3 regions of the Vagococcus changpingensis genome follow, and region 2 is predicted to be linked to each of the others. Evidence: predicted binding sites of a transcription regulator. Region 2 holds the regulator's gene; each other region holds the start of a gene.
What was found. Region 2 encodes LexA, which represses DNA repair genes until DNA is damaged. Its sites were predicted from a motif close to CNAACANNTGTTNG; they were not measured.
Positions count from the first base shown of each region.

Region 1: a site for LexA is predicted at 2,419-2,432, ahead of dinB (DNA polymerase IV). Genes of this name have one in related genera too.
Region 3: a site for LexA is predicted at 2,314-2,327, ahead of uvrB (excinuclease ABC subunit UvrB). Genes of this name have one in related genera too.

Region 1 is NZ_CP093384.1:1,520,862-1,529,244, forward strand. It holds rRNA gene MN187_RS07405 (16S ribosomal RNA) at 1-901, opposite strand, end outside; gene dinB (DNA polymerase IV) at 1,279-2,400, opposite strand; gene MN187_RS07415 (DUF975 family protein) at 2,644-3,489, opposite strand; gene addA (helicase-exonuclease AddAB subunit AddA) at 3,556-7,302, opposite strand; gene MN187_RS07425 (PD-(D/E)XK nuclease family protein) at 7,295-8,383, opposite strand, start outside.
Region 2 is NZ_CP093384.1:1,388,396-1,396,778, forward strand. It holds gene glsA (glutaminase A) at 126-1,052, opposite strand; gene MN187_RS06860 (MDR family MFS transporter) at 1,275-2,720, shown strand; gene tkt (transketolase) at 3,009-5,009, opposite strand; gene MN187_RS06870 (DUF896 family protein) at 5,107-5,349, opposite strand; gene lexA (transcriptional repressor LexA) at 5,495-6,115, shown strand; gene MN187_RS06880 (hypothetical protein) at 6,227-6,415, shown strand; gene MN187_RS06885 (M42 family metallopeptidase) at 6,473-7,507, shown strand; gene MN187_RS06890 (50S ribosomal protein L25/general stress protein Ctc) at 7,867-8,383, shown strand, end outside.
Region 3 is NZ_CP093384.1:675,474-683,856, reverse strand. It holds gene uvrA (excinuclease ABC subunit UvrA) at 1-255, opposite strand, end outside; gene uvrB (excinuclease ABC subunit UvrB) at 268-2,268, opposite strand; gene MN187_RS03450 (C1 family peptidase) at 2,419-3,753, shown strand; gene MN187_RS03445 (LCP family glycopolymer transferase) at 3,800-4,747, opposite strand; gene MN187_RS03440 (MalY/PatB family protein) at 4,847-6,022, opposite strand; gene MN187_RS03435 (FeoA family protein) at 6,185-6,421, shown strand; gene feoB (ferrous iron transport protein B) at 6,411-8,324, shown strand; gene MN187_RS03425 (heavy-metal-associated domain-containing protein) at 8,367-8,383, opposite strand, start outside.

The DNA.
Region 1 (8,383 bases), 130 kb from region 2:
AGGCGGAGTGCTTAATGCGTTAACTGCAGCACTGAAGGGCGGAAACCCTCCAACACTTAGCACTCATCGTTTACGGCGTGGACTACCAGGGTATCTAATCCTGTTTGCTCCCCACGCTTTCGAGCCTCAGCGTCAGTTACAGACCAGAGAGTCGCCTTCGCCACTGGTGTTCCTCCATATATCTACGCATTTCACCGCTACACATGGAATTCCACTCTCCTCTTCTGCACTCAAGTCCTCCAGTTTCCAATGACCTTCCTCGGTTGAGCCGAGGGCTTTCACATCAGACTTAAAAGACCGCCTGCGCTCGCTTTACGCCCAATAAATCCGGACAACGCTTGCCACCTACGTATTACCGCGGCTGCTGGCACGTAGTTAGCCGTGGCTTTCTGGTTAGATACCGTCAAGGTGATAACAGTTACTCTATCACTTGTTCTTCTCTAACAACAGAGTTTTACGATCCGAAAACCTTCTTCACTCACGCGGCGTTGCTCGGTCAGACTTTCGTCCATTGCCGAAGATTCCCTACTGCTGCCTCCCGTAGGAGTCTGGGCCGTGTCTCAGTCCCAGTGTGGCCGATCACCCTCTCAGGTCGGCTATGCATCATGGTCTTGGTAGGCCGTTACCCCACCAACTAACTAATGCACCGCGGGCCCATCCACCAGTGACACCGAAGCGTCTTTCATACTTTCGCCATGCGGCAAAAGCAATTATGCGGTATTAGCACCTGTTTCCAAGTGTTATCCCCCTCTGGTGGGCAGGTTGCCCACGTGTTACTCACCCGTCCGCCACTCACTTCTTTTCGGTGGAGCAAGCTCCGGTGAAAAGAAGTGCGTTCGACTTGCATGTATTAGGCACGCCGCCAGCGTTCGTCCTGAGCCAGGATCAAACTCTCAATAAAAAGTTGATAACATCTTGCGATGTTTAGCTCATTTGTTTTAAAACTTGCTAGCGAATTGTATTCACTAAATATGGTTTGTTTCTACATAGTAGAAACGCCCTACACATTTGGTTCGTCTTACTTTGTTCAGTTTTCAAAGGTCTAAACTTTGTTGTCGTAACAACTTTTATATCATAACAAGTTTATAATAACTTGTCAACAGTTTTTTGAATTTTTTAAATTTTCTGAAAATTCGTTCGCTAGAATAAAAATCCTATTAGCTAAATGTTAAAAGTTGTACTTTTTAAAAGCTGTGTCTCAAGGACATTTACTAATATAACAATTATGTCACAATTCGTCAACAGTTTTTTTTATTTTTTTCAATATTACTTATTTATTTATCCTTTTTTAATGAATAAAGGTAATTCTATTACTTCATAAACAGACTTTTCTAAAGATGTGATTGTTACTCCTACTAGTCTAATACCACTATTTATCCAATTTAATTCTTCCCACAATTGATTAACATAAAAATAAATTTCTTCCGTTTGACAAATATATTTATTTAATGTCATCCTTCTTGTAACTGTTTCATAAGAATTAGTTCTTACCTTTAGAACGATTGTTTTTCCTTTTAATTCATTTTTCAATAGTTTTTGACTAACTTCTTCTGACAATTCTCTTAAATGATTTAGTACATCCAATTCTTGGATAAGTATTTTTCCAAAAGTTCTTTCTCTACCTATTGATTTTCTCTCTCGATTATTTTCTACTGGATCATTATGGATTCCTCTAACTTTACGATATAAGCTATATCCTTTTTTACCAAACCAATCGATTAACGTCAATTCGGGTATGTCATATAAATCTTTTCCTGTGTATATGCCCATTTCATGCATGAATGGAATTGTCTTCTTTCCAATACCATAAAATTTTTCAATTGGTAACTCAAACAAAAACTTTTGTGCCTCTTTCGGTAGTATAACGGTTAATCCTTTAGGTTTATCGTAATCTGACGCAATTTTAGCTAAAAATTTATTATAGCTGACTCCTGCAGAACTAGTTAGTTCGACTTTCTCATAAATTTTAGATTGAATAAGTCGGGCTATTTTTATTGCACTTTTAATATCTTGTTTATTAAGCGTTACGTCAAGGTAAGCCTCATCAAGAGAAAGAGGTTCAACTACATCAGTGTACTCTCTAAAAACTTCATGAATTTGTTTAGAAACTTCAGCATAATATTCCCGATTTCCTGAAACAAACACGGCATGTGGACATAGTTCATATGCTTTTTTTGCGCTCATAGCTGAATGAATACCGTATTTTCTTGCTTCATAATTCGCTGTAGTGACAACTCCGCGTCCATTTGTATCATTAGGGTGTTTGGCAATGACTAACGGCTTACCTTTTAGACTAGGATTATCTCTTTCTTCTATAGAAGCATAAAAAGCATCCATATCAATATGAATAATTTTCCGAGATAAATCATTGATTAACGGAAACCTTAACCCATTTGACATAAACTAACCTCCAAAAAAAGAATATACGTTCGTATCAATTATACCACGAAGACACAAAAAAACCACCAAAGCCGTCGCTCTAGTGGAAATGAAGGTTGTAAATGATTCTATTTTACTTATAAATAGAATTCAAAAACCAATTCGGGATAATTGGTATGCCATTCATCATACGACTTATGCATTAAATTCATCTGACTTTAAGGTATCAATATAATAAAAAAAGAATGAGAATCATCTCATTCTTTAAAAACTTGTCCAAATTTCATCTTCTTCCATTACTTCTTCTTCTAAAAATTTTCCTTTAGATAAATCATCATAGAACGCTGCTTTCGTCGCATTAATATATGGATTAATCCATAATAATCCTATTCCCATTGTTAGCATTCCCACAAAATACCACCCAATAAAACTAATATCTAACCAAAATAATCGACCTTTATGCCCATCCATTAATTCACGACTTTCAGTTATAAAACTTGTAGCGCCCATACTCCTTGTATCACGAGATGAAGATAAATCTTTATAAATAAAGTTTGCTTGTGAATAAGAATATCCTTTTACAATACCTGGAATAATAAATAATAAAGTCCACAAGTATTGGAAAACATATGTCAAAATATTAATCAATAATACTGGAACAAAATCATTTCCATTAAATAATCTAAACGATTCTTTAAACGACATATCTTGTGATTTTCCACGCCTTATGACATCTAAAAAAGTAAATGAAATACCAATTGTTAAAAATGTTATAACAAAACTAAATATAGGTCCTGCTAATGGAGCAGATCCTACTGAAGCAATTGCCGCTACTACGTCTGAAGCAGGTGATTCATCATCGAAGTCTTCCTCCCATGTATATTCATGTTGAATACTATCATAGTCGTCTCCCGCTATTTTTGAATAATTTGATTGATCACTTGCCGTCGTGACAATAAATAATCCAAACACCACTATTATTATAGTAAGAAAAAACATTGAAATCATTTGAATGATTGATGGTACCAAATTCAACATTACTGCTTCTTTCCATCGTCCTCTGAGTGATTCTTTTGCTTGCATTTTAAGTTCTTTAGAGGATTTATACATACATATCACATCCCTCTCCTTTTATTGACACTTATTTTATCATTTTTTTTTTCAAATGAATAACATTTATATCATATCAATAATGTCTCCACTATTTAATAGAATCAATTTAGAAGATGTCACGTTTCTTTGATAAATTTCTTCTAACGCTAATTGATAAAGTGTTAATTGACCAACATAACGTTGTTTTAATTTTTCTAATTCTTCAATACTAGCATCTTTAGGCACATAATCTGTTTTAAAATCATATAAAATAAGCTCTGAGTCTGTTAAGACAAATCCATCAATAATCCCATGAATCAATACAGTATCCTCTTCTTTAGTCACATAATCTTGATACAGCTCTTTAGCTGGTAATAGTAAGGAAAAGGGTTGTTCTCTTCTAGTAAATTCATGGTGTGCTAATAGATATTCGCCAAATGTTGTATCAAAAAACGACTTTATTCTATTGATAGGTAATATAGCTGCTAATTTTTCTGTAAAAACACCATTTTGTATCATTGTCTCTATTTGTGCCTCTATATCTTGTTCTGTTGGCTTTTTATCAAGAGGTAGCAATTGCATCAATAAATGTACTGCTGAACCAATATCTGTCGATTTAATTTGGATATCACCTTCCATAAATTTAGGCTTAGCACTATCACTCAATACTTCCCTATGTGCTTTTATTTGTTTCTCTTTTGAGAAATTAAGTGTTGGTACATCCTTCATATCAGGTTCTTCAAATAATCGTTTAACCTCAGAAACAGACTGATAACTTGCCGTCATAGTGGCATCTTTTTCAGGATAAGAAAAATTTAAGCGATCTACTACTTCTTTTAGTAATTTAACATTTGGTTTCACATCAGATATTTTTAACCCTTCTTCTTGCCCTCCTTGAACCATATGTCTAGCTAGAATATCCTTTTCTTGATAAAAATGAATTGAAAACTGACCTGGATGTTTCTTTAGTCCTGGTAAAACAGCCACATCACTCGTTGGAAAATAAGTTTCAAAGTCTGGATGCCTTACTAAAGACATGCCTATCCAGTCCATCAAACTTGATGTTGACTGTCTACTTGCGGTCGGTAACACTATATGCTCAGTACTGGTTGAAGTTGCCCATTTCTTATAAGCATCATCTTTACTTTTATAGGAACCGACTAAGTAGAGCTTTTCTTCTGCACGAGTTAGCGCCACATATAATTTACGCATCTCTTCAGCCAAAAGTTTTTGTTTTTTATATTCTCTAATCACATTGAAAGGAAAAGTATCATATTCTAATCGTTTTTCAATGTCTTTGTATTTGATTCCCATACCAAGTTCTTCATCGAAAACAAATTTTCGTTGTCTAACATCCATAAGATTGAATTGTTTTGACATATCTAATAAAAATACAACAGGAAATTCTAAGCCTTTACTAGCATGAATGGTCATCACTCTAACCGCATCTGCTTCTTCATTAATGTTAGAGGCTTCCGCTAAATCTTTATTTTTTTGCTGCATTTTTTCGATAAACCGAATAAATTGAAATAGCCCCTTAAAACTCATCTCTTCATAACTCGATGCACGATGATACAACGCATGAAGATTTGCTTTTCGTTGCAGACCAGATGGAAGTCCTGCTACATAATCAATTAAGTCGGTATCTTTATATATTTGCCAAATCAATTCAACTAATCGTTTTCTTCTAGCCAACTCACGCCAATAATTAAACTGTTGATTAAACGTCTCGATAATTTGATATAACTGACTGGATTTATCCCCGTCTATTAAAAATTTCTGCAAGGCGTCATAATAATAGCCTGTCATGTCATAGCTTTTTAATAGAACCATATCATTTTCACCAATCCCAACAATCGGCGAGCGTAAAATAGCCGCTAACGGAATATCTTGATAAGGGTTGTCGATTAGTTGTAGTAAAGAAATCATGATTCTAATCTCAGTTGCTTGAAAATAATTTTGTGTATCATTCACCATTAAAGGGATATCATACTCTTTAAAAATATCTAAGATATCTAAGTTATTTTTTTTCGTTGGTGTTAACAATACAATATCTTTATAGGTGATTGAACGCATTTTTTCTTCTTTTTTATCAAACAACTCAAATTTCTTATCAATTAATTCTCGAATTTTTAACGCAACAAGTCGTAACTCACCTTCTGTTTTTCCATCTAGTCTAAATTCTAATGACTCCTGATTTTTTTCTTCTGATGTGGTTTGATAAATTAATAACTCTGTATCATAATCCTTACTTTCAGGAAATGACTTATTTCCAACAATTAATTCAGCACTCGTATCATAATCTAATTGCCCTAATTCTTTATCCATTAATTGTGTAAAGACAAGGTTCGTAAAATCTAAGACATTACTTCTTGAACGAAAATTTTCTGCTAGGATAATGCGACGACCATCTTCTTCTGTCGCAAATTGTTCATATTTTTCAATAAACAAAGTAGGATCAGCTAAACGGAACCCATAAATTGATTGTTTAACGTCCCCTACCATAAATAGATTACCATTATGTTTTTCAGGACGACGTAGCCAATACAAAATCGTTTCTTGTAGTCTATTAATATCTTGATACTCGTCTACCAAAATTTCATTGAATTTATGACGATAATAGGTAGAGGCTTCAGATTCTACCCATTGATCTTCAACTTGTTTTCTTAAAATTGCCAACGTCAAATGTTCTAAATCGTTAAAATCAAGTACATGACGAGATTCTTTTTCTTTAGAAAATCGGTTAATAAATCGCTTGGTCACACTAATTAGCTCTTCAACCACTGACTGTGATTTTTCTAATATCTCTAACATCTCTTCAGGACTTTGTTTGAAATACTGACTTCTTAACTTTCCAATACTTTCTTTTACACCATCTCGTACCAATTTTATTTCCTGGTATTCTTCTTGAACTTCTTCTGATGCTGTTTTTTTAGACGGCGCTTTAATACGCTTAAATGGTGTGCTTATCAAATAATCATAAAAGTCATCAAGTCTATCTTCGGTAATTAAAAATAATAATGTATCAATTAATTGTTTATCGTCACTGACTGTTTCTAGTGTTTTCTTTAGTTCTTCATCACTTTGACAACGATTCACTAACTCATCTATCGTTACTTGAGCTAACAGTAATTGATTTAATACATCTGGTTTCATGTATTGTTGATAGAGTGGCGAGTTGACTAAGCTGTCTGTTATTTGATAATTTTCAAGCAAACTATCTAACCAATTTTCCGGTTCAGAATTCGCTTGAGCAAATAAGTGTATCGAAAAAATGAGTTCCATCAACCCATTATCATTACGGTCGTTAGAAAAATTTTCAGTTAATTGATAAAACGCTTCTCTTTCTTCACCATATAGTTCTTCTCTTAGCTCATCCCAGACATCTTCCTTTAATAGTAAATTTTCTGTTTCATCAGTCAATAAACGAAAAACAGGATCGATATGAATAAGATAATAGTATCTTTGAATGACACGTAAACAAAAAGCATGAAGTGTGCTGATGGTAGCTGTTGGAAGTAGTCCCAGTTGTTTTACCAAATGCTCTTTTTGTGCGGTATCAACTTCTTCTGTAATAGCTGTTTGAATGGCTACTTTAATTCGTTGTTTCATCTCTTTTGCAGCGGCTTCTGTATAAGTCACAATCAATAATTCATCGACATTAACGCCCGACTTAATTTTTTGAATCACTCGCTCAACTAATACCGTTGTTTTACCAGAACCAGCAGAGGCAGAAATCAATAAATTATCCCCAGAGTCATACACTGCTTGCCATTGTTTATCTGTAAAATGGCTATTTTCTGGTTTTACTGGAATATCTATGTTACTCATTTGTCTCCTCCTTTGATTCAGGTTGCAGTTTTTCCATAATCGTTTCTTTTTTCAAGGACTCAATTCGGTGATAATTATTTTCTGGTAACATCACGTCAAATTGACATACACTTTTATATGGACAAAAACCACAAGCTAATCGTTTTTGTTCTTTATAGACTGGATTTAACTCCGTGCTACCTTCATAAATTTTTTCTCCAGCTTGTTTGAAATTATCACGATTATGAGCAACTAAATGAGATAATTCATCTGATGTGATAAATCGTGATGATTTCATTTTTCCACTTTTTAACTGCTCGTATGGGTAAACTAGCGATTTTACCTGAGGGTCAATAGTTTTATCTAATTTTTCTAAAATCACATCATCTTCTACTAACAACCCATCATATTGATACTCTTTTAGTAGTTGTTCATCTAGCGTATCTAATGAGAATTTTTCGTTAACATTGATAACTGGATTTTTAATATGCATGTATAGTGCTCCAGCTGGTTTAGCTGTTTTTCCAACTAACTCTACTGCATTACTTAAGGCAACATCTAAGTACGTAATCATTTGCATGGCTAATCCATAATAAGCATCAACAAAATCAAAATTATGCTTACTCGATTTGTAGTCAATCACGCTTAAATACACATCATCTTCAATAACTAATTTATCCAAGCGATCAATTTTACCTCGTACTTTTACTTTTTTATTATTGTTTAAAACAATTTCTAAACTATTTAATCCAGCTTGTTTTAACGACTCACCAAACAAGACTTCTGTTTGGATAGGGGTCATATTACTTCGTTTAGCTTGATTTTTTAGCGATAAGCACACTCTTTGAATGGTTTTTTCTAACTGATACGACACATATTTCATTCGATTGGTTGTGGACAAAATAGTAAATCGTTTATCTCCTAGTATTTCCTGTAACACCGTTTGAGCAAGTTTCTTCACTTCATCATCTGAAATCTCTGTTAGTTGGATTTTCTGTTTAATTAGTTCCTTAAAGAATAAATCCAAGGCGTCATGATAAAATTCTCCTGCTGCTGCGGGGGATAACTCAAACTGCTCTCTTTCTTGAATACCAAGTCCATA
Region 2 (8,383 bases):
TGAGGTCTCATTTTTTTAAGAAACAAATTATAGTTTTATCTAAACAAATTATAGTTTTGTCTCATAAAAACATTTTCAAATTAATTTTTTAACCACTTTGGATACATTAATATGATTTTAGTTTCTTAATCAAAGATATTTATATGTAATTTAGTTACTACGTCTTTTAATAATCTCACCCCTGCCAAACTATTTCCTGACTTATCTAGTGGCGGACTGAATACTCCAATCCCAAATTGATTGGGCGAGACACCCATCAATCCCCCACCAACACCACTCTTACCTGGTATACCAACATGTGCAGAAAACTCACCCGACTCATCATACAATCCAGCAGTTGTCATAACAGATTTAACCAGTGTGGCAGATTCCTCTGAGATAAGTCGCTTATTATCCCATGGTTTAATTCCTTTATTGGCTAAAACACTTGCCATCATGGCGATATTTTCAGTAGTTACATTCAAAGAACACTGCTTAAAATAAACTTCCAATACGCCTTCAACCTCTTTTGAGAGCATATTATTCCCTTTTAAATAATAAGCTAGTGAACGATTAATATCTCCAGTTTTTGCCTCTGACTGATAGATTTCCTCATTTAAAGAAATGGTATTATCATGACAGATTTCTTTAATAAAGCTTAGCAATCTACTATAACAGTCATCAGGAGAACTTCCCTGAATTAACGATGTTGTTTCAATAGCCCCTATATTAACAAAAGGATTAAGTGGGTGTTTATCGTGATTTATTTCCATATTAAGAGGTGAATTAAAAGAAAAACCAGTGGCTTCAGTGTTTATATGGTTTAATACATTAGACAAACCATTGTCCTCAATGGCTAACAATAATGCTGGCACTTTTGAGATACTCTCAATAGCAAATTTAACAGAAGAATCACCTACTGATAACATATCCCTTGTTTTTATATTATACAAAGTTATCCCTAGCTGGTTGGGATTCACTTTTGCTAGAGCTGGGATATAATGAGCGTTTTGACCTTCACTACAATATGATTTATTTTTTATCACCAATTGTTCTAATTCCTTTTGATTCATTATCCATCATCTACTTTCATCCAATTTTGTCATAATATCAGTTTGCCTCACACAAAAGAAAAAATAATGTTATTTTTACAAATCTTCTTAGTTTTTTATCCTACGGCAACTGGTCAACATGACAAAATAAGATATTCTACGAAAAATGACAATAAATCATAAACATTTTCATTAGTTTTTCAAAAAAGTAGCGTAATATCACATTATATGATTTAAGGAGGGATTTTTACGGAACAACCAATTGTCAAACTCAAACATCGTAATATATTAGTCATTACAATTATTATTGGAAGTTTTGGCACTGTTTTAAACCAAATGCTTCTAACAACTGCTTATCCTGATTTAATGCGCCAATTTTCTGTCTCAACCTCAACGATTCAATGGCTGACAACCGGATTTTTATTAGTCAATGGTATAATGATTCCAGTTAGTGCTTATTTTATGAATAATGTTCCCACTAAAAAATTATACATTGGGGCGATTACTCTTTTTTTAATAGGAACCATTATTTGCTTTGTCTCAACTTCTTTTAACCTCTTATTATTTGGTCGAATCATTCAAGCTATGGGAGTTGGTATCTCACTTCCTCTTTTACAAACCATTATGTTAAGCATCTATCCTGAAAATGAGCGTGGTAAAGCACTAGGTATTGCAGGGATTGTTATCGGTCTTGCTCCAGCTATTGGTCCAACGCTTTCTGGTTGGGTTATCGATACTTTCAACTGGCGTTACTTATTTGGCTTACTTATCCCCATCATTCTTTTTGTTATCGTTCTATCTATTATTTTTATGCAGAATGTGCTTCCCTTGCATCCTTCAAAAATAGATATTCCTTCACCTATCCTATCCACTCTTGGTTTTGGTAGTTTACTTTATGGGTTTTCTCTTGTCGGAGATCATGGCTGGACAGATCCTCTTGTTCTTTTATTACTTATTTTAGGGACTGCCCTTGTGGTGATTTTCTGCAAAAGACAACTTAAAATCAGTAACCCTTTTTTGCGTATGGAGGTCTTTAAATCAAAATTATTTATTAATACAACCATTTTAAGTGGTATTGTGAATATGGCTATGGTTGGTGCTGAAATGGTACTCCCTCTCTATATCCAAAATGTTCGCGGGTATAATCCATTTCATTCTGGATTAGTGTTATTTCCAGGTGCTTTAATCTTAGGCATTATGATGCCCATTACTGGTAAATTATTTGATAAGTATGGAGAAAAATATTTATCAATTATTGGAATGAGTTTACTAACAATTGGGACTGCTTGTTTATGTACACTAAATGAAAAAACACCTATGCATTTTATCACCATTATTTACGGCGTCAGAATGCTAGGTGTCAGTATGGTTATGATGCCAATAACCACAGCTGGTATGAATTCACTACCTGATACTCTCATTAGTCATGGTTCCGCTGCAAATAATACAGCAAAACAATTATTCAGCTCTATTGGGACAGCCATCTTAATTAGTTTCCTATCTCAAGCAACCCTAAAAGATATGCCGCATAAATCACTTCTGTTAAGTTCTCCTATTACTTACAAATCAGATGTGTTATCTGCTACTTTACATGGTTACAATATTGCCTTTATCGTCGCAACACTATTTTGTGCAATGGGTCTAGCGCAAGCCATTTTTATGGGCATGAACAAATCTTTGAATAAATAAAATAAAAATCTATGTCAACAAAGTAACATTGACATAGATTTTTATAAATAATGATTAGTTTCATAGTTCTAAAACGTGTATGCATTGAAAGGAACCTTAGTATGTTTTTTGGAAGCATTCAAAACAATATAGCGAGTTAAAATAAGGCTTAGTCCTTAATCAACTTTTGTGGCGCTTTTTTTATTTTTACTATTATACAACACTATCTATTCACACCACTAACTAATTATAAATTATATCATAATAAACAAAAAAACCCGAAAGTTTAAAAACTACCGGGTTTTTTTATTATAAAGAATTAAATGTTTTTACAACATTTTCTACTGTAAATCCGTATTCTTCAATCACTTTATTGCCAGGTGCACTGGCACCAAATCGATCAATGCCCATCGTTTTTCCAGACAAGCCAACATAACGTTCCCAACCAAATGTTGCACCCATTTCGATTGATACACGCTTGCTCACTGATGAAGGTAACACACTTTCTTTATAAGCTGTATCTTGTGCGTCAAATAAAGTAGTCGATGGCATTGAAACGACTGACACATCCACGCCTTCTTTTTCATACAACGCTTTTTGAGCATCCATTGCCAATTTAACTTCTGATCCAGTCGCGATTAAGATTCCGTCTGGTGTGTCACGTTTTGATGGAGATAATACGTATGCTCCACGTCCCACGCCTTCATAGGCTTTTTCTTTTGTTCCTTCAAGAACAGGTAAGTTTTGTCTTGATAAAGCTAAAACAGTTGGTGTCTCCGTTGACGTTGCGGCCAATTTCCATGCAGCTGATACTTCATTGCCATCAGCTGGACGAATTAAGTTTACATTTGGTATCCCACGTAAGCTTGATAACTGTTCGATTGGCTCATGCGTTGGACCATCTTCACCAACCGCAATCGAATCATGTGTTAACACAAATGTGACAGGGGCTTTTTGAATCGCTGATAAACGTAACGCTGGACGTAGGTAATCAACGAATACAAAGAATGTTCCACCATAGACACGTGTTCCACCATGCAAAGCAATCCCATTCATTGCTGCTGCCATACCAAATTCACGAACCCCAAACCAAATATTACGGCCTTCATATTGTCCTGGTTCAAAATCTTTTTCAGCTGCCACCATGGTATTATTTGATGATGATAAATCGGCAGATCCTCCCCAGAATGATGGGATTTCTTTAGATAAGACTTGAATGGCTTCTTTACTTGTCACACGACTTGCCGCACTTTCACCAAGTTCATATGTTGGTAAAACAGATTCCAAATCAACTGTCACGTCACCTTTGAAGGCTTCTTCAAATTGTTTCGCTAGTTCTGGATAAGCAGCTTTATAATCAGCAAATTGTTTTTGCCACTCTGCTTCTGCTTTTTCACCTTTTTCTACCATATCAGCGTGGAAACGTGTTGCGACTTCTTCTGGTACAGTAAATGCTGGGTAATCCCAACCGTAAGATTTTTTAGCAAACGCCACACCTTCAGCTCCAAGTGGTGCACCATGAACTTTGTTTGTCCCTTCGTTTTCAGCACCAAACCCAATCACTGTTTTGACTTCAATCATGGTTGGTTTTGTAGTTTCTTTTTGTGCGGATTCAATAGCATTCGCAATTTCTTCTAAATCATTGCCATCTTTGACTAAAATGTGTTGCCATCCTGATGATTCAACACGACCTTTAACGTCTTCCGTAAATGACTTATCTAATGGTCCGTCTAATGAAATACCATTTGAATCATATAACACAATTAATTTACCAAGTTTTAAATGACCAGCTAAACTGATTGCTTCTTGAGAAATACCTTCCATTAAATCACCATCACCACATAAAGCATACGTGTAATGGTCAACGATATTAAATTGATCTTTGTTATATGTTGCAGCGAGGTGCGCTTCTGCCATCGCAAATCCAACACTCATCGCAATTCCTTGACCTAATGGACCAGTTGTTGCTTCTACCCCATCTGTATGATGAACTTCAGGATGTCCTGGTGTCAAACTATCCCATTGACGGAATTTTTTTAATTCCTCCATTGGTAAGTTATAACCTGACAAATGAAGTAAACTATAAAGCATTGCAGAACCATGTCCTGCCGATAACACAAAACGATCACGGTCTACCCATTGTCTTGATGTTTTAGGATTGACCTTTAAAAATTTTGTCCAAAGAGTATAAGCCATTGGAGCTGCCCCCATGGGTAATCCTGGATGTCCTGAATTTGCTTGTTGAACCATGTCTAAACTAAGGGTACGAATTGCATTCACACCTAGTTGATCAATTTGATCAAATAACATATAACGCCCTCCTATTTAGGTTTTTTTTACCTTTATTGTATTTTACATCTAATAATATTATTTTACAAGCGTTTTTATAGAAATAACACATGCAATTTTATCGATCATGTAATCCTTTTTCTTTTTGGATTTGTTTTAATTTCTCAGGAGTAACATCTGTCCCCTCTTCATCGACTACTTTCATTCCCTCAATGTGATTTCTCATACCTTTTCTAAAACTATGTAAATATTCTTCCCTCAATAATTGTTGTTCTTTTTTTTCAACGTCAGTTAGTCCCTCAGTTGTTTTTGCTTTCTTTGCTAGCTCATTAATTCTTGCTAATTTTTTTTCACTTAACATAAGTCACGACCTCCTTAAAGTACTACCTAAATAGTAGCTTAAAAAAGATAAAAAAACAATTATATATCGTTCAAACGTACGAACATGCGTTTGATTTTAAGAAAAAATTATGTTACACTCAAAAAAAAGGAAATGAGGTATCATCATGTCAACTAAACGTTCTTCTAGGCAATTAGACGTTTTAAAATATATTCATGAACAAGTTGAAAAAAAAGGGTATCCTCCAACTGTAAGAGAAATTGGAACAGCTGTTAACCTTTCATCAACGTCTACTGTTCATGGTCACTTATCACGTTTGGAAAAAAAAGGATTGATTACTCGTGATCCAACTAAGCCCAGAGCAATCGAATTAACAAATGAAGGGTTAAAAATGATTGGCGTTAACTCTCCTTTTATTCCAATGCTTGGTGTTGTAACTGCAGGTGAGCCAATCTTAGCTGTTGAAGAAGCATCAGATTTTTTCCCATTACCTCCTGACTTAAAATATGAACAAAACAGTTTATTCATGTTAACCATTCGTGGAGATAGTATGATAAATGCTGGGATATTTGATGGTGATCATGTCATTGTAAGAAAACAGTCATCTGCTATTAATGGTGAAATTGTTATTGCTATGACAGATGAAAATGAAGCAACATGTAAAAGGTTTTTTAAAGAAAAAAATCATATTAGATTACAACCGGAAAATGATACATTAGAACCAATTATCTTAAACAGTGTCGCTATTTTAGGTAAAGTGGTTGGACTTTATAGAAATCATATTTAATAAAGCATAACACTATGCTTTATTTTTTTCTTTACAAAGGGAACGGATGTTTGTATAATATATTCAAAGATAAGAACATATGTTCTATCAAATAGTTTAAGGAGTGGTTTTATGTTTGCTATCAGAAGATATGCTCTAATTTTAATTGTCTTAATTATTGGTGTTATTTTAGGTAATATGGGATTAGATGTTGCATTAATTATATTGACCCCACTTGTATTATTATGGTTAATGCTTTGGGATGAAAAAAGTTATCGTCGCTCTCAACAAAAACATAACCATCTATCCTATAAAAAATAAGCATTGCTTTTTATGAATGATTCATCTACCCTTAATTAAAAAGAAAGGATGAGTCATTTGTATAAAGATACTATTGAATTAACAAAGGAATTAACCAATATTCCTTCTCCAACGGGAGATACTAAAAAAATTATTGCATTTATTAGTAACCTATTAAATAAATCTGGTTATAAGCCTTGTATTAATAATAAAGGAAGTTTAATAATCACTGTTCCTGGAACAAATCAAGAGAAACAACGATTTATTACTGCTCATATTGACACGTTAGGTGCTATGGTTCGTGCCGTTAAACCAGATGGTAGGTTAAAATTGGACTTAATTGGTGGGTTTCATTTCAATTCAATTGAAGGTGAATACTGCACAATTCATACTCAAAATAACGGAGACTACACAGGTACGATTTTAATGCATCAAACTAGTGTTCACGTTTATAAAGATGCTGGAACAGCTAAACGCGACCAACAAAATATGGAAGTTAGAATTGATGAAAAAGTATTTTCAAAAGATGAAACAGAACAACTTGGTATTCAAGTAGGAGATTTTATTAGTTTTGATCCAAGAACAATTATTACACCATCAGGATATATAAAATCTCGTCATCTAGATGATAAAGTTAGCGCAGCTATTCTAATAAATTTTTTAATCAATCTAAAAGAAACCAAACAAACCTTGCCATACACAACCCATTTCTTCTTTTCAAATAACGAAGAAATCGGTTATGGTGGAAATTCAAATATTGATTCTCAAGTTGTTGAATATGTTGCAGTTGATATGGGAGCTATGGGAGATGATCAACAAACAGATGAACACACCGTATCTATCTGTGTCAAAGATGCTAGTGGTCCTTATCATGTAGACCTTCGAAATCATTTCGTGTCACTGTGCAAGGAGAAAAAAATTCCTTACCAATTAGATATTTATCCTTATTATGGTAGTGATGCATCTGCTGCAATGAAAGCTGGAGCAGATGTTAAACACGGGCTAATTGGAGCAGGTATAGAGTCAAGTCATGCTTATGAAAGAACCCATAAAGATTCTATTGACGCTACTGAACAATTAGTAAGAGAATATTTATTTAGTTCTTTATCATAACAAAAAAACAAACTCATGGAGTTTGTTTTTTTGTTTAAAACTATATCACTTGACCTTTTCTTCTTTTCGTCGTATGGTTAGTTCATAAGCTTATATTATAGTGTGGTTTAAAACCATGATGAGCAGGCAATATATGGATTGCTTAAGTCCTTAGTCACCATATTTAACTTATTAATTAGTATTTAATTATTAAGATTGCCTCAAAAGGTATAATATAATCTTATTGTTCGTTATTGATAAATTTAACACACTTATCAATATCACCTAGATTAATCGATTAGCTCATCACAACGATTACGTCTACATGAACTAAATAACGAACTAATTAAGATGTTATATTCTAAAGGAGGAAATTATTTATGTCAGTAGTGTTAAAAGTAGAAGAAAGAGCAACTAGACCAAGATCTATCCGCAGAAAACTTAGAGAAGAAGGACGTGTACCTGGAGCTGTAAATGGTAACGGTATACAAAATCTATCAATTTCTGTTGATGCCCGTCAACTTGAAAAAGATATTCGTGAAAATGGATTAAATGCTGTTTATGTATTAGAGTTAGACGGTAAAAAAATTAGTACATTATTACATACTTATGAATTAGATACATTCACTAAATCATGGATTCACGTAGAATTCTTAGCAGTAGATATGTCTCAAGAAACTGAAGTAGAAGCTGAATTATCACTTGTTGGAACTTCTAAAGGAGTTAAATCTGGTGGTATTCTAGAACAAAACTTATATAGTGTTATTGTATCAGCTACTCCAGATAAATTACCAGAACGTGTTGAAGTAAACATTGAAGATTTAGAAATTGGAGATTCTTTAGTAGTTGCTGATATTCCTAAACATGATGAGTTTACAATCATTACAGATGCAGAAG
Region 3 (8,383 bases), 710 kb from region 2:
AATGGCTGGACTCAACCCATCAATACTATCAACATCTGGCTTATCCATTTGCCCTAAAAATTGTCGTGCGTATGACGACAAACTTTCGACATAACGACGTTGCCCTTCAGCGTATAACGTATCAAATGCTAAGGAACTTTTTCCTGAACCAGAAAGTCCTGTAATCACGACGAGTTTATCTCTTGGAATAGTTACATCTATATTTTTTAAATTATGTGCTCTTGCACCACGAATCACTATTTTATCATTTGCCATATACCTTATCTCCTATTTACTTGCTTTTAGTTCTAGCAACGTATCTCTCAATGTGGCAGCTTTTTCAAAATCAAGTGCCTTGGCAGCATCTTTCATTTGTAACTCAATATCAAGTAAAACAGCTTCTTTTCCATCTCTATCCATTGCATTGTATTGTTCTTTAATAGACACTGAATCAGCTGATTCATCTTCGCTTTCTTTTGTAATGCGAATCAAATCACGAATATCTTTCTTAATTGTTTTCGGTACAATACCATGTTCGGCATTATATTCTTCCTGAATAGTCCGACGACGACTTGTTTCTGACATCGCTCGCTCCATTGAGTCAGTAATCTTATCAGCATACATAATAACTTTACCGTCGGCGTTTCTTGCCGCTCGTCCGATGGTTTGGATAAGTGAGCGTTCACTACGTAAGAACCCTTCTTTATCAGCATCAAGTATGGCAACAAGTGACACTTCAGGAACATCTAATCCCTCACGCAATAAGTTAATCCCTATTAAAACATCAAACTCACCTAATCGTAAATCGCGAATAATTTCTGTTCTCTCAAGTGTTTTTATGTCACTATGTAAATATTTTACTTTAATTCCTAATTCTTTAAAGTAATCCGTTAAGTCCTCTGACATTTTTTTCGTTAACGTCGTAATAAAGACACGCTCATTTCGTTCAACATGTTCATATATTTCACCGACTAAATCATCAATTTGCCCCATGATTGGTCTTACTTCAATTACTGGATCAAGTAAGCCAGTTGGTCTAATAATTTGTTCCACAATGTCATCTGTTTGTTCCATTTCATACGGTCCAGGAGTAGCAGACACATACATAATTTGGTCCACTTTTTCTTCAAATTCTTCCAATCTAAGTGGTCGGTTATCTAACGCACTAGGTAATCTGAAACCATAATCCACTAACATTTGTTTTCTTGCTCTGTCCCCATTATACATGCCCCTAATTTGAGGCATCGTAACATGGGATTCATCTACCATTATCAAAAAATCATCAGGAAAAAAATCGAGTAAAGTGTAAGGTGCTTCTCCTTCTCGTCTTCCATCCATATGCCGAGAGTAATTTTCAATCCCTGAGCAATACCCCATCTCACGCATCATTTCAATATCATAATTAGTTCGCTGTTCTAATCGTTGGGCTTCTAATAATTTTTCTTCACTTCTAAGTTCTTTTAAGCGCCAATCTAATTCTTTTTGAATTTTAGCGATGGCTTCTTCTAAATGCTCTTCATTCGTCACAAAGTGAGTCGCGGGGAAAATCGCCACATGCTCTCTATCTCCAATAATTTCACCTGTTAAGGCATTAAACTCTCTAATGCGGTCAATCTCATCACCAAAAAATTCAATTCTTAAAGCAAAGTCATCTTTTGACGCTAGAAATATTTCCACAACATCACCGCGTACACGGAAACGTCCACGCTGAAAGTCAATGTCATTTCGTTCAAACTGAATATCAACTAAATGTCTAAGAAGTTGATCCCGTTCCATTTCCATCCCTTCACGTAATGACAAAACTTGATTTTGATATTCTCTAGGATCACCTAAGCCATAAATACAAGACACAGATGCCACAACAATCACGTCATTTCGCTCTAATAGGGAACTAGTCGCTGAATGGCGTAATTTATCTATCTCATCATTGACACTCGAGTCTTTTTCAATATATGTATCACTTGAAGGAACATAGGCTTCTGGTTGGTAGTAATCATAATAGCTCACAAAATACTCCACTGCATTATTTGGAAAAAACTCTTTAAACTCACTGTATAGTTGTCCAGCAAGTGTTTTGTTGTGTGCAATAATCAGGGTAGGTTTATTAACTTGCTGTATTACATTAGACATGGTGAACGTTTTACCAGATCCTGTTACCCCCATTAATATTTGAGCTTTTTCATTATTTTCTATATTCTTTACTAATTGCTTAATCGCTTCCGGTTGATCCCCAGCCGGTTCATATTTTGACACTAAATCAAAGGTATTGTTTGTTTGTCTATCAATCATGCTGAAACTCCTTTAGATTTACTTATTTCCTCAATTTTATCATACCGAACATACTTTCGCAAAACAGTTCGCTTTATAAAAAAATAATCGATTTAGTGTTATTTTAAAGAATGTTGGAGTAGAATAGAAACAAAAGAAAGGTGTGGTTACATGGTTAAATCTATTTCAAATGAACAAATCAAACATATGGAGCAAAAATACGTGGCTAATCGTGAGCATTTATTAAGCCAACGTGCAGTGATGAAAAATGGTATTTTAGCCTCATCAGAAAATCAAAAAGCAGTTGTTGAAAACAATCCCGTTTTCTCTATCGACTTAGATACAGGAAACGTGACAAATCAAAAACAAAGTGGTCGTTGTTGGATGTTTGCAGCCCTTAATACATTCAGACATGATGTCTTAAACAATCATCACATCAAAGACTTCGAATTATCTCAAAACTATACGTTTTTCTGGGATAAATTTGAAAAAGCAAATTACTTCTATGAAAATATTATCAAAACAAGCAACCAAGAATTAACAAGTCGTGAAGTAGCATTTTTACTAGCAACCCCTCAACAAGATGGTGGCCAATGGGATATGTTAGTAGCGATTATCCAAAAATATGGGATTGTGCCAAAAACAATCATGCCTGAAACAAAAAGTAGTTCAAGCAGTCGTGAGTTAAATACTTACTTAAATAAAAAATTAAGAAAAGATGCCTTAACATTAAGAACATTAATTGCTAATGGCGCCTCTGAATCAGAAGTTGAAACTCGTAAAATTGAGTTACTACAAGAAATCTATAATTTATTAAGTACCTCTCTAGGTACACCACCAACTGAATTTGATTATTCTTACTATGATAATGATGGTAACTATCACTTAGAACAAGGGCTAACTCCTACTTCTTTCTATGATAAATATATTGGAACTGATTTAAATGATTATGTCAGCATTATCAATGCCCCAACAAAAGACAAACCTTACAATCAAGTTTATACAGTTGATATGTTAGGAAACGTCGTTGGTGGTAAAGAAGTTCGTCACTTAAACGTTGATATTGAAACATTCAAAAACTTAGCTATCGCGCAATTAAAAGATGGCGAAAGTGTTTGGTTTGGTTGTGATGTTGGCCAATCGTCAACAAGAGATACTGGTATTATGGCAACTGATATTTATAGTGTACAAGATACATTAGATATTAATTATGATATGAGTAAAGCAGAACGTTTAGATTATGGTGAAAGTTTAATGACTCACGCAATGGTCTTAACAGGCGTAAACTTAATCAATGATAAACCAACTAAATGGAAAGTTGAAAATAGTTGGGGGGATAAAGTTGGAACAAAAGGTTATTTTGTCATGAGTGATGATTGGATGAGTGAATACACTTATCAAGTCGTTGTAAACAAAAAATACCTTTCTGATGACTTAAAAGAAGTCATTGAAAAAGATGATGTCACTGTTTTAGCTCCTTGGGATCCAATGGGAGCTCTTGCATAAAATAGAAAAAAGAGTTGACCACTTTTAAGCGGCTAACTCTTTTTTATTATTGTAATTGTGATTTAATTAAATTTTGTACACGAGCCAGTTCTGTTTCAGGAATTTCCTGATAAGAAATCCCATCAATCATCACTCCCTCACCTTGCAAGGTATCACTTTCGATGTGTTTAAAACTATCACGATATGTCATCGCAATCTCAAACATTTCATCCGGTTCTAAATCTGTTTTCATATTATTTTCTATTGCCGTTAATATTTCCTTATAACGTTTTACACCTGTAAAACCTAATGCCTTGTCAGCAATAGCTTCAATAACCTGTTGTTGTCGCACTTGTCTACCATAATCTCCATTTGGATCCTCATATCTCATCCGTGTATAAGCGAGTGCTTCTTTACCATTTAATTTGATTGGTCCTTTTTTAAAGGTCATACCATCTTGTTCAAATTCAAATTTGTTTGTTACCTCTACTCCATCAACTGCATTGACCAATTCTTCAAATCCCATCATGTTAATCCAAACATAATGATTTAAGTGCATATCTAATAAATGGTCGACAGTATCCATCGCCATTTTAGCTTGTCCATAAGCATAAGCATGAGCTATTTTTTCTACTGAATTATGTCCAACAATTTCAGCCCGTGTATCTCGTGGAATACTAATTAAAGTTGTTTTCTTTTCTTTAGGATTTACTGTTGCGACAAGCATCGTATCTGAACGTCCCACATCATTTCGTCCAAAATCACCAGTATCTAGTCCTAATAATAAAACAGAAAAAGGCTCTCCCTCTTGAATATTTTTATCATCGGATCTTCCTTCAACTGGTTCGCTTACCTTATTCGCCACGCCTTTTATATCAAAATAGGTTTTGGCCAATAAAATTCCTGATCCTACTATAACTAATAACAAAATTGTCACCAATACTATTATGGATTTTTTTAATTTACTTGACTTCTTTTTAACATTTTTTTTACGTCTACTTTGTTGATTACCCATCACACATCTCCTAAAAAACCAATTTTATAGCACTAATTTTACCATAATGATTATTAATCCTATCATTTTTTTAGGTTAACCTTAAATAATTTTTAAAGTCTATGAATTTTTTATTACTTTTTCTAGATTTTTTATAGCTAACTCAATATTTTTAGGATGTGTGGCTAAATTGATACGAATAAACGTCCCACTGTGTTTACCAAACCATTCACCGTAATCTATCGCTAATTTAGCTTTATCTTGGACAATTTCTTTCATTTTATCTTGTGTAACATAACAAGATAAATCAACCCATGATAAATATGTCCCCTGTTTTTCATATACAATCGCTTCTGGTAATAATTTCTTAAATAATTGAGTCATTAAATCAAAATTATCATCTATGGTTTGATTCAATTCATCTAGCCACTGTTCTCCAAAATCATAACTTGCTTGCGTAGCAATAACCCCCATCAAACTAGTTGGATTACTAATTCTCGTCTTGATAAATTCATCATATCTTACTCTTAAATCAGGTGATGGAATAAAAATATGCGAATGAAGTAAACTTGCTAAGTTAAATGATTTTGATGCAGCATTCACCACAATTAATTTATCAAAATCGACACCCTCTACCCCTAAATAACTAATAAATGTATGACCTTTTGCTACAAAATCTTGATGAATCTCATCAGAAATCAATAAGACTTCATATTTTTGACAAATATCAGATATTTTCTTTAATTCCTCAAGTGTCCACACACGTCCAACAGGATTATGCGGCGAACAAAAAATCAGTGCTTTGACGTTTTCTTTTTTTATCTTTTCTTCCATCTCTTCATAATTAATCTCATATCTACCCTGATTAATCACTAAGTCAGATACAACTAACTTGCGTTTATTATCCTTTACCACATCATAAAACGGGTAATATACTGGTGAACAAATCATGACAGCCTCTTGTTCTTTTGTAAAACATTGAATTAAGTAATGCAGTGAATTCACGACACCTGTCGTAAAACGTAACCACTCTTTTTTAACTTCAACATTGTGTTGGTTTTTTTGCCAAGATTTCACTGCTTGGTAATATGAATCAGGTACTACAGAATAACCAAAAACACCATGATTGATTCTTTCAATCATTTTATTTTGAACCTCTTCAGGAATTTTAAAATCCATATCTGCTACCCACAAAGGAAGTAATCCTTCACTTCCAAAGTGTTCTGTAACCCCGTCCCATTTTAATGAGTCTGTTTGATGACGATCCACATAATACTTATCATAAAAATTTGTCATGTCTTTTTTGCACTCCTTTTTTAATTAATATCTCATTCTATCATATATGACAATTAGTAAAAAAGGGGTTATTTTTACACAATGACAGAAAGGGTTGATTAAACTATAAATTAGGTTTAAAATAAAGATAAATTAGGCAAACCTAAAAAAGGAAGCGAAATGATGAAAACTTTATTAAATTTAAACCTTAATGACCAAGCTACTATCTCTCACATCTCTCACCCAGATGCAGATATGAAACAACGACTATATGACTTAGGTTTCTATCCTGGAACAACTGTCAAAAAAACACTTATCAGTCCAAAAAGTGATCCAATTGCTTACCGCTTGAGAGGAACAACTATTGCATTAAGAAATTCTGATGCACAATATGTGGAGGTGTCTAACGATGACAACTGAAGAAAAAGAGACCTTTGTTATTGAACGTAAAAAAGAATCGGATGTTGTGATTACATTAGCTGGAAACCCTAACGTGGGTAAGAGCTCAGTTTTTAACGAACTAACTGGACTAAGACAACACACTGGTAATTGGCCTGGAAAAACGGTTGATTTAGCCCAAGGACGAACTGAATTTGAGGGACAAGGATTCATATTAGTCGATTTACCCGGTACCTATTCCCTATCAGCTCACTCAGTAGAAGAAGAAGTCGCACGAGATTTCATTCAATCAAATGAGTCTCAAGCTACTATCGTCGTCTGTGATGCAACAAGTCTAGAGCGAAATCTAAATCTAGTATTGCAAATCATGCAGCTGACACCAAACGTTATTGTGTGTGTCAATTTACTAGATGAAGCCAAAAAGAAAAAAATCCATATTAATTTAGAAAAATTACAAGAATTACTTGGTGTACCAGTCGTGGGAACATCTGCTGTAAAAAAACAAGGTCTTGATACCTTAATGGAAAAAACAAAAGGTGTGATCAATGGAGACATTACATCAAATCCATTTATGATGGAAGCTTTGCGACAAATCCATGTTGATAAAGAAACTGAAACACTAGCCATTATGGATAGAGCAAGTGTTATTGCAAAAGAAGTCACAATATTTGAAGATAAAAATTTCGATCTAAAAGACCAAAAATTAGATAAACTTCTCACACAAAAAAGTACTGGTATTCCTATTATGATTTTATTATTAATGCTTATCTTTTGGTTTACGATTGAAGGAGCGGATGGTCCTTCAGATTTTCTAGCCGATAATTTTGACAAAGTTGGCAATTGGCTTATGGCTATTACAACGAGTTGGGGTGTCCCACATATTATTCGTGATGTGTTGATTAATGGCGTGTATAAAGTTCTATCAACCGTTGTTGCAGTAATGTTGCCACCTATGGCTATTTTCTTTCCATTGTTCACGTTATTAGAAGATTTTGGTTACTTACCTCGTGTTGCATTTAATTTAGACAAACATTTCCAAAAAGCCGGAGCCTGTGGGAAACAAGCATTAACCATGTGTATGGGATTTGGTTGTAACGCAGCTGGGGTTGTTGGGGCTAGAATCATTGATTCTCCTAGAGAAAGACTTATTGCCATTATTACGAATAACTTTGTACCATGTAACGGCAGGTTTCCTATTTTGATTACAGTTATCACCGTCTTCTTTACTGGAGGAGCAGTTGGACTCCTTGGATCAATTAAATCAGCAGCGTTTTTAACTGGGGTTATTTTACTTGGTGTGTTTACCACTATTTTTGTCTCACGTTTATTATCAAAAACTGTTTTAGAGGGGATTCCATCATCTTTTACATTGGAACTCCCCCCATATCGAAAACCACAAGTGGGGCAAGTGATTGTGCGTTCGATTTTTGACAGAACACTCTTTGTATTGTGGCGTGCCATTATTGTCGCTGCCCCAGCAGGGCTAGTGATTTGGGTATTAGCTAATGTTTCAATTGGTGATCAATCCATTTTACAGAGTGTGACCGGATTTATCGATCCATTTGCTCGACTTATGGGATTAGATGGTACTATTTTAATGGCTTTTATATTAGGACTACCTGCTAATGAAATTGTTATTCCTATTATGATTATGGGTTACATGGCAACTGGTACCATTACAGACTTTAGCTCACTGGATCAATTCAGACAACTATTATTAAGTAATGGGTGGACTTGGTTAACAGCTATGAATGTCATTTTATTTACTCTTTATCATTGGCCGTGTTCTACCACCCTACTGACAATTTATAAAGAAACAAAAAGTAAAAAATGGACGTTCGCTTCATTTATTATTCCAACCATCATCGGTGTTGGTATTACGATGTTGACAACCGCTATTGCACATCTCTTTCACTTAGTTTAAAAAACAAAAAATTCGACTGATTATTCAGCCGAATTTTTTTATTTAAAAGTTTGGTATGT